Regions from separate parts of the Buttiauxella sp. 3AFRM03 genome, predicted to be linked through region 1. Evidence: predicted binding sites of a transcription regulator. Region 1 holds the regulator's gene; each other region holds the start of a gene.
What was found. Region 1 encodes PurR, which represses purine synthesis genes. Its sites were predicted from a motif close to CANGCAAACGTTTGCNTG; they were not measured.
Positions count from the first base shown of each region.

Region 2: a site for PurR is predicted at 1,643-1,660, ahead of D8682_RS13925 (NCS2 family permease). Genes of this name have one in related genera too.
Region 3: a site for PurR is predicted at 1,463-1,480, ahead of purH (bifunctional phosphoribosylaminoimidazolecarboxamide formyltransferase/IMP cyclohydrolase). Genes of this name have one in related genera too.

Region 1 covers NZ_CP033076.1:602,545-605,828, forward strand. Annotated here, with positions in the region: gene sodB (superoxide dismutase [Fe]) at 1-405, shown strand, start outside; gene D8682_RS27410 (YnhF family membrane protein) at 459-551, opposite strand; gene purR (HTH-type transcriptional repressor PurR) at 844-1,869, shown strand; gene punR (DNA-binding transcriptional activator PunR) at 1,908-2,819, opposite strand; gene punC (purine nucleoside transporter PunC) at 2,935-3,284, shown strand, end outside.
Region 2 covers NZ_CP033076.1:2,664,744-2,668,027, forward strand. Annotated here, with positions in the region: gene D8682_RS13925 (NCS2 family permease) at 154-1,503, opposite strand; gene D8682_RS13930 (glutathione S-transferase family protein) at 1,883-2,545, opposite strand; gene soxR (redox-sensitive transcriptional activator SoxR) at 2,843-3,284, opposite strand, start outside.
Region 3 covers NZ_CP033076.1:2,728,778-2,732,061, forward strand. Annotated here, with positions in the region: rRNA gene D8682_RS14190 (16S ribosomal RNA) at 1-988, opposite strand, end outside; gene purH (bifunctional phosphoribosylaminoimidazolecarboxamide formyltransferase/IMP cyclohydrolase) at 1,599-3,188, shown strand; gene purD (phosphoribosylamine--glycine ligase) at 3,206-3,284, shown strand, end outside.

The DNA.
Region 1 (3,284 bases):
TCCGAAGGTGGCGTATTTAACAACGCCGCTCAGGTCTGGAACCACACTTTCTACTGGAACTGCCTGGCACCAAATGCTGGCGGCGAGCCAACTGGCGAACTGCTGGAAGCCATCAATAAATCTTTTGGTAGCTTCGCTGAGTTCAAGCAGCAATTTACTGATGCTGCTATCAAGAACTTCGGTGCTGGCTGGACATGGCTGGTTAAACAGGAAGATGGCGCATTAGCGATTGTTTCTACCTCTAACGCTGGCACCCCACTGACGACTGCAGCTAAACCGCTGTTGACTGTGGATGTGTGGGAACATGCGTACTACATCGACTACCGCAATGCTCGTGCTGGCTACCTTGAGCATTTCTGGGCGCTGGTGAACTGGGCGTTTGTTGCGAAGAATTTAGCAGCTTAATGCAAAAGTAAATGGGCCGCGATTTGCGGCCCATCTTGATCAAAGCGTAAAAATCAGTGCAGTACGGCAGTTAGTGCGCCGAAAACAATCAAAGCCAAAACAATTACCGTCGTCGTGATTGAAAATTTCAAATCGGTGCTCATCATTAAACTCCTTTTATATCCATACAATCGATGTGTCAGGGTGATTTTCCCACAACCAGAGATAAAAATCCTCCAGGTTTTAATCTGATATCAATTTTCCCTCTTCCACTTTTCGCCTGGATAGGCCAAAATCCCTCGCTAATTTGTTGCGTATCGTCAATTCAATGCCCTCCTCCCGTTTTATGTCGCAATCCCGGCATACCTGCAACCATCATGTTGCCTGTGGAGTCAGCGTACGCAAACGTTTAACATAATAGCAATCAAGGGTTTACGATATAGCCCGGAGTGAATTTTAATGGCGACAATCAAGGACGTGGCGAAGCGCGCAAACGTTTCCACTACAACCGTATCACATGTGATTAACAAAACCCGTTTTGTGGCGGAAGAAACGCGCAATGCGGTGTGGGCAGCAATTAAAGAATTGCACTACTCGCCAAGCGCCGTAGCACGAAGCCTGAAAGTTAATCACACCAAAACGATTGGTCTGCTTGCCACTTCCAGTGAAGCACCCTATTTCGCCGAGATAATCGAAGCGGTGGAAAATAGCTGCTTTGAAAAAGGCTACACCCTGATTTTGGGCAACGCGCACAACAACTTTGAAAAGCAGCGCGCTTACTTATCGATGATGGCACAAAAGCGTGTCGATGGCCTGTTAGTGATGTGCTCTGAATATCCTGAATCATTGCTCACCATGCTTGAAGAGTACCGTCACATCCCTATGGTGGTGATGGACTGGGGCGAGGCTCGTGCCGATTTCACCGACTCCGTGGTCGATAACGCTTTCCACGGCGGTTATCTTGCTGGACGTTATTTGATTGAACGCGGCCACCGCGAAATTGGCGCCATTCCCGGGCAAATGGAACGTAACACCGGTGGCGGCCGCCATGCAGGCTTTATGAAAGCACTGGAAGAAGCGGGAATTTCCATTCCGGAAAACTGGATTGTTCAGGGAGACTTTGAACCTGAATCAGGTTACCGCGCCATGCAGCAGATCATCGGCCAGTCTCATCGCCCAACAGCGGTATTCTGTGGCGGCGACATTATGGCGATGGGTGCTATTTGCGCTGCTGATGAAATGGGGCTGCGCGTACCGCAGGATATTTCCGTTATCGGTTACGACAACGTACGCAACGCGCGTTACTTCTCACCGGCATTGACCACCATCCACCAGCCGAAAGATTCGCTAGGGGAAACGGCGTTTAATATGCTGCTGGATAGAATCGTCAACAAACGCGAAGAGTCGCAGTCGATTGAGGTTCACCCGCGTCTGATTGAACGCCGCTCTGTGGCTGATGGCCCGTTTCGCGATTATCGCCGCTAAGTGTGTGTCGGATGTCGCGCAAGCGACATCCAGCAGACTTACAGCGGCTCCTGTAGCCACTCCTGATTCATCGTGTCACTATCGCCTAAGTAATCCAACAGCCAGGCCAACGCTGGCGATGCATCGTTTTGCTGCCATGTCAGGCAACATGCCGCGTCAGGGAATGGATTATCCAGCGTTAATTCGCGCCATTTCCCTGAAGCAACCCACGGTTTGGCAATATGTAACGGCACCATGCCGATACACAACCCCGCGCTCAAGCAATCCGAACCGGACGCCCAATCAGGCACTACCACGCGGCGCTGGTTATCTAACAGCCAGGTAATTCGTTTTGGTAATGAACGCGAAGTATCTTCCAGAACTAGCGATGGCCAGGCACGCAGGTCATCATCGCTTAACGTCCCATCGCACTGTGCCAGTGGGTGCGAGGAAGCCACCACGCAACGCCAGCTCAACGTTCCCATATCACGGAAGGCATAACGCCCCCCAACCGGAATCGCCTGAGTCGCGCCAATCGCCACTTCTACGCGTCCATCCGCCAGCGCATCCCACACGCCGTTGAACACTTCCTGAAAGATACGTAATTCGATATCAGGAAAATGGCGATAGAAATCCAGCACCAGTTGCCGCGTTCGCTCCGGTTTTACAATGTTATCAACTGCAATCGCCAGGTGACCACGCCATCCATTGGCGATCTGTTGGCACTGTTGCCGTGTCGTCATCATTTTTTTGATAACAGAGCGGCCTTCTTTGAGAAAAAAGACGCCAGCAGGGGTTAATTCAACATCCCGATGACGACGTTCGAATAGCGGAACGGCTAACCAATCTTCGAGTTGCCGCACCGTATAACTAATGGCAGACGGAACGCGGTGCAACTCTTGTGCTGCACCGCTGAAGCTGCCATTGCGCGCTACCGCATCGATGACTTCCAGCGAGTATTCTGACCACATTTCTTTGCTCACAAATTTTTTGAACGCAACCTACAAATATTAGCGTTTCACAAGCGTAATTGCACTCCGTACACTCTCGCGGCGATTAACCTGCAAGATAAAACAAGAGAAAATTATGCAACCATCAAAAGGATTTCTTATCTGGCTGGCCGGATTAAGTGTGCTGGGGTTCCTCGCCACAGACATGTATCTGCCTGCTTTCGCTGCCATTCAGCAAGATTTACAGACCGACGCCTCTGCCGTCAGTGCCAGCCTGAGTCTGTTCCTTGCCGGCTTTGCGTTTGCCCAGTTGATGTGGGGTCCATTGTCAGACCACTTCGGTCGTAAACCGGTATTACTGGCGGGTTTAAGCCTGTTCGCCATCGGTTGTATCGGCATGCTGTGGGTTGAAAGCGCCACCGCGCTACTGGTACTGCGTTTTGTTCAGGCGGTTGGCGTCTGTTCTGCGGCCGTCAGTTGGCAAGC
Region 2 (3,284 bases), 2.1 Mb from region 1:
GGTTTTGAAAGGAGTATTCAGAGTTTTTGCTCTAAATAATTCGAGTTGCAGGTAGGCGGCAAGAGAGCGAATCCCCAGGAGCTTACTAAAGTAAGTGACTGGGGTTCGCGAGTGCAGCCAACAACCCTGCAGCTTGAAGTATGACGAGTAAAATTAAATTGCCCAACCGCCGGCATAGAATGCGACTAAGGCGATTGCGATAGCCACGGTACCGATGTTCAGCTTGCGCCATTCACCAGAAACAACGCGGCCAATGACCAGCGATGCAAAGCCAATCATGATGCCGGTAACGATGTTACAGGTCAGCACGATGAATACCGCAGTGATCAGGCCAGCCATGGCATCAACGAAATCAGCGAAGTCGATTTTTGCCACGTTGCTCAGCATCAGCAGACCCACATACATCAGCGCCGGAGCGGTGGCGTAAGCAGGAACCAGATAAGAGAGCGGAGAAAGGAACAGAATCAGCAGGAACAGCACGCCGACGGTGATGGCTGTCAGACCGGTTTTACCGCCCGCCGCAGTACCTGCCGCAGACTCGATGTAAACGGCCGCTGGCGCTGCACCCACCAGGCCTGAGAACACGGAGCTCAGGGAATCGGTAGTCAGTGCTTTACCGCCATCAATGATTTGACCGTCTTTATCCAGCAGATTTGCCTGGCCCGCGACAGCACGGATGGTGCCGGTTGCATCGAATACCGCCGTCATCACCAACGCCAGAACGCTCGGTAACACCACTGGATTCAGCGCGCCCATAATATCTAGGCTACCAATCAGTGAATTGCCCGCTTCATCTTTCAGCGATGGCATCGCGAAGATGCCAGAGAAATGCACGGTTGGATCGAAAATCAGGCCAAAAATAGAAATACCGATGATGGTCAGCAGAATGCCGCCAGGGACTTTCAGCTTTTCCAAACCGATGATGACCGCCAGGCCAATCAAAGACATGATGACCGGGAAGCTGGCGAAATGGCCCAGCGCAACGGGCAAGCCATCCAGCGGGTTTTTGATAACCAGGCCGACACCGTTTGCCGCAATCAGCAGCAGGAACAAGCCGATACCAATACCCGTGCCATGCGCAACACCCATCGGTAAGTTACGCAAAATCCAGCTACGAATGCCGGTTGCAGAGATGATAGTAAACAGCACACCCATCAGGAAAACAGCACCCAGAGCAACAGGCACACTGATGTGTTGACCTAATACCAGGCTAAATGCGGTAAAGGCAGTCAGTGAAATAGCGCAACCAATGGCCAGCGGCAGGTTTGCCCACAGGCCCATCACCAAAGAGCCAACACCGGCGACCAGGCAAGTTGCCACAAAGACCGCCGCAGGAGGGAAACCTGCTTTACCGAGCATGCCCGGCACGACGATCACGGAGTACACCATCGCGAGGAAAGTGGTTAAACCCGCCACCACTTCCTGACGAACGGTACTGCCACGTGCAGATATTTTGAACCAGGCATCGAGACCGCCGGTTGCACGCGGAGAATGATTAGACATAGTGAAAAATCCCCTGAGATTTTTATGATTACGTTGGTATGCGTGGTTGGCAGACCGCTGCCAATTAAACGTTCAAATTCTTAAAGAATACGAATTGATCCCTGTGCTGCGTTTGCGACAAAAAAGGGGCGTCACAAAAAAAGCAAACGTTTAACTCCGCGCATACAAACTGAGCGTCAAAATTAAGGCAAACGATTATCCGGCCTTCTTACATGGATTTTCAACCGAACTTTGCCGCTTTTTGCGGAAAAAAGCGTTAGCAGGCGAAATTATCGCCACCTCATGCGCAAACGTTATCGTCAATGCGCAATTTAGCAACAATGATGCAAGATACTGGTTATATATTTTCCTGACTCATAGGATTTTTCGATAGAAGGAATTAAGGGATGTCGAACGGCCCACCTTGCTGAATTGCTCTCTGCCAGGCAGGGCGCATTTGCACTTTACTGTGCCAATTCTGCAGATTCGGTAAATCGTTGATGCCGCCGCGAGAGAGCAGCGCGATAACCGGGAAACTCATCTGTATATCTGCCGCACTAAACGCCTGACCTGCAAACCACGGATTTTTTTGTAGCGAATCTTCGAGATAACGCGCATGGGTCATAATCTGTTTATTCAGATAGGCCTTTTGCACACCTTGCCCCAGTAGATTACCAACCGGACGCAGTAACCACGGAACAGGCTCTTTTCCCAGGCTGCCGAAAACCAGTTTCATCATTAGCAATGGCATTAACGATCCTTCGGCGTAATGCAGCCAAAAGCGATAACGCAGTTTTTCCTGGCTGGAAATCGGTTTGAAGCGGCTTTCTAAATCGTAGGTTTCTTGCAGATATTCAATGATTGCCCCTGACTCGGCGAGAATATTGCCGTTATCTTCCACCACTGGCGACTTCCCTAACGGGTGCACAGATTTTAATGACTCAGGTGCCAGCATGGTCGGTTCGCGCTGATAGCGAACAATCTGGTACGGCACTTGCAGTTCTTCAAGCATCCATAAAATACGCTGCGAGCGGGAGTTATTGAGGTGATGGACGATAAGCATGAGTCAACCTTCTGTTTAACAAGATGAGTTAACTATAGGTAAATGAGCAAAAAGTGAAGTATTAGAACTGTACAAAAAAGATGCAAATCACCTTGAAACCTGGCCGAAGGGATCTACAATTAAGTTGTCAGCGCAATCCGGAACCTCCTGAGAATGTGTGATTGAGGGACGCTGATGTCGGGGGAAACCCTCCTTGCGAAAAGCGGGATAGATCGAAAGACAAAGACCGGGAACAAACTAAAGCGCCGAAGTTGGGCGCTTTAGTTTTGCCTGCCATTCCATCGCTTCACGCCAGTGTTAATCCTCAAGAAGACGCGCGCCCGTCCCCTGCTCACCGAGTTTATCGCCAGGATTGCGCAATGGACAATCGGCACCCGATAAACAGCCGCAACCGATGCAGCCATCCAGTTCATCCCGCAATGCGGTTAATGTATGAATGCGCCGCTCCAGCTCTTCACGCCATTGTGACGACATCTTTTTCCAGTCGTTTTTATTAATTTTATGCCCATCAGGCAGCACACCAAATTCTTCACCAATCGTCGCCAGTGGAATACCAATGCGCTGGGCAATCTTAATAATCGCCACGTTTCGCAGCACATCACGCGTGTAGCGCCGTTGGTTGCCGCTATTTCGTACGCTTTTGATTAATCCTTTGCTCTCATAGAAGTGCAACGCAGACACGGCGACGCCGCTACGCTTCGCCACTTCTCCCGGACTCAGTAATGATTTAAAGCGCGGT
Region 3 (3,284 bases), 2.1 Mb from region 1:
GTAGGTAAGGTTCTTCGCGTTGCATCGAATTAAACCACATGCTCCACCGCTTGTGCGGGCCCCCGTCAATTCATTTGAGTTTTAACCTTGCGGCCGTACTCCCCAGGCGGTCGACTTAACGCGTTAGCTCCGGAAGCCACTCCTCAAGGGAACAACCTCCAAGTCGACATCGTTTACGGCGTGGACTACCAGGGTATCTAATCCTGTTTGCTCCCCACGCTTTCGCACCTGAGCGTCAGTCTTTGTCCAGGGGGCCGCCTTCGCCACCGGTATTCCTCCAGATCTCTACGCATTTCACCGCTACACCTGGAATTCTACCCCCCTCTACAAGACTCTAGCCTGCCAGTTTCGAATGCAGTTCCCAGGTTGAGCCCGGGGATTTCACATCCGACTTGACAGACCGCCTGCGTGCGCTTTACGCCCAGTAATTCCGATTAACGCTTGCACCCTCCGTATTACCGCGGCTGCTGGCACGGAGTTAGCCGGTGCTTCTTCTGCGAGTAACGTCAATCACTGCGGTTATTAACCACAATGCCTTCCTCCTCGCTGAAAGTACTTTACAACCCGAAGGCCTTCTTCATACACGCGGCATGGCTGCATCAGGCTTGCGCCCATTGTGCAATATTCCCCACTGCTGCCTCCCGTAGGAGTCTGGACCGTGTCTCAGTTCCAGTGTGGCTGGTCATCCTCTCAGACCAGCTAGGGATCGTCGCCTAGGTGAGCCATTACCTCACCTACTAGCTAATCCCATCTGGGCACATCTGATGGCAAGAGGCCCGAAGGTCCCCCTCTTTGGTCCGAAGACGTTATGCGGTATTAGCTACCGTTTCCAGTAGTTATCCCCCTCCATCAGGCAGTTTCCCAGACATTACTCACCCGTCCGCCGCTCGTCACCCAGAGAGCAAGCTCTCCTGTGCTACCGCTCGACTTGCATGTGTTAGGCCTGCCGCCAGCGTTCAATCTGAGCCATGATCAAACTCTTCAATTAAAAGCTTGATTTGCTTCAACTCGTGAAGCGGTGCTCAAAAATTAACTTTCGTAATAATTCAACTAAATGAATTACTGCTTGGTCACTCTTCAAGACTTGATATTTTTTTGATACCCGAAGGCATCTGAGATATCAATCCTGCGAGTGCCCACACAGATTGTCTGATAAATTGTTAAAGAGCAGTGAGTTAGGCGCTTTCGCTTGCTAACTCGAGGTGGCGTATATTACGCTTTCCTCTTTCAGAGTCAACCCTTAATTTCAGGATATTTGACTCTCATCGCCGCCGTTACTCTGTGATGTTGTTCACATGTTCCGTGTCGATGGAGGCGCATTATAGGGAGTTCTGCTGAGGCTGCAAGCCTAAATATGCAGTAATTTTACTGACTGCTGCATTCCACAGCAAAACCCCGCCTTATACGCAGTTGTTCACAAAGTTATCCACAATTGTGATGAAGTCCCAAATTTTGCGAGCGTGACGCAAACGTTTTCGCTACAATGCCCCCGCATTAAAAGGACACCCCGTTTTGGGGCGTTAGCTGAGTTTTAGGGAAAATAACTAAAATTCAGCTAACGCTCTTCTATATGCGAACCAAAGCTAAGGGATCAAACCATGCAACAACGTCGTCCTGTACGCCGCGCTCTGCTCAGTGTTTCTGACAAAGCCGGTATCGTCGAATTCGCCCAGGCGCTCTCCCAACGTGGCGTGGAGCTGCTGTCCACTGGCGGAACCGCTCATCTGCTGGCTAAAGCTGGCCTGCCGGTAACCGAAGTCTCTGACTACACCGGTTTCCCGGAGATGATGGATGGACGTGTCAAAACCCTGCATCCAAAAGTCCACGGCGGCATTCTGGGTCGTCGCGGCCAGGATGATGCCATCATGGAACAACACGCTATCTCCCCGATTGATATGGTTGTCGTCAACCTCTATCCATTCGCCCAGACTGTTGCCCGCGAAGGTTGCTCTCTGGAAGATGCGGTAGAGAATATTGATATCGGCGGCCCAACCATGGTGCGCTCGGCGGCGAAGAACCATAAAGATGTCGCAATCGTAGTAAAGAGCAGTGACTACGAAGCGATCATTAGCGAACTGGATACTAACGAAGGATCCCTGACGCTCGAGACGCGTTTCGATTTGGCGATTAAGGCTTTCGAGCACACCGCCGCTTACGACAGCATGATCGCCAACTACTTCGGTAGCATGGTTCCTGCCTATCATGGCGAAAGCAAAGATCCTTCTGGTCGCTTCCCTCGCACGATGAACCTGAACTTCATTAAGAAGCAGGATATGCGCTACGGTGAAAACAGCCACCAGCAAGCCGCCTTCTATATAGAAGAAGAAATTAAAGAAGCGTCGGTTGCCACCGCGACACAAGTTCAGGGCAAAGCGCTCTCTTATAACAACATTGCTGATACCGATGCAGCACTGGAATGTGTGAAAGAGTTCAGCGAGCCTGCCTGCGTAATCGTGAAGCACGCCAACCCTTGCGGCGTGGCTGTCAGCGATTCCTTATTTGATGCATACGACCGCGCCTATAAAACCGACCCAACTTCCGCATTCGGCGGCATCATCGCGTTCAACCGTGAACTGGATGCCGAAACCGCGCAGGCGATTATCTCTCGCCAGTTTGTCGAAGTGATTATTGCCCCGTCAGCAAGCGTTGAAGCGCTGAAGATTACTTCCGCTAAACAAAACGTTCGCGTTCTGACTTGCGGCCAGTGGCAGCAGCGTGTTCCGGGTCTGGATTTCAAACGCGTTAACGGCGGTGTGTTAGTACAGGATCGCGATCTGGGTATGGTGACGGCCGCAGACCTGCGTGTTGTCAGCAAGCGCCAGCCGACAGAGCAAGAACTACGTGATGCGTTGTTCTGCTGGAAGGTGGCGAAGTTCGTGAAGTCCAACGCGATTGTGTATGCCCGCGAGAATATGACTATCGGTATAGGTGCGGGCCAGATGAGCCGTGTTTACTCCGCCAAAATCGCCGGTATCAAAGCAAGCGATGAAGGCCTGGAAGTGAAAGGTTCAGCAATGGCGTCTGATGCCTTCTTCCCATTCCGTGACGGTATTGATGCCGCAGCGGCAGTTGGCGTGAGCTGTGTTATCCAGCCTGGCGGCTCGATCCGCGATGACGAAGTGATTGCCGCCGCTGACGAACATGGGATCGCGATGATCTTCACAGACATGCGCCACTTCCGCCATTAATCCTGGAGCATCTATAAATGAAAGTATTAGTGATAGGTAATGGTGGGCGCGAACATGCGCTGGCCTGGAAAGCGTCACAGTCGCCATTGGTACGCA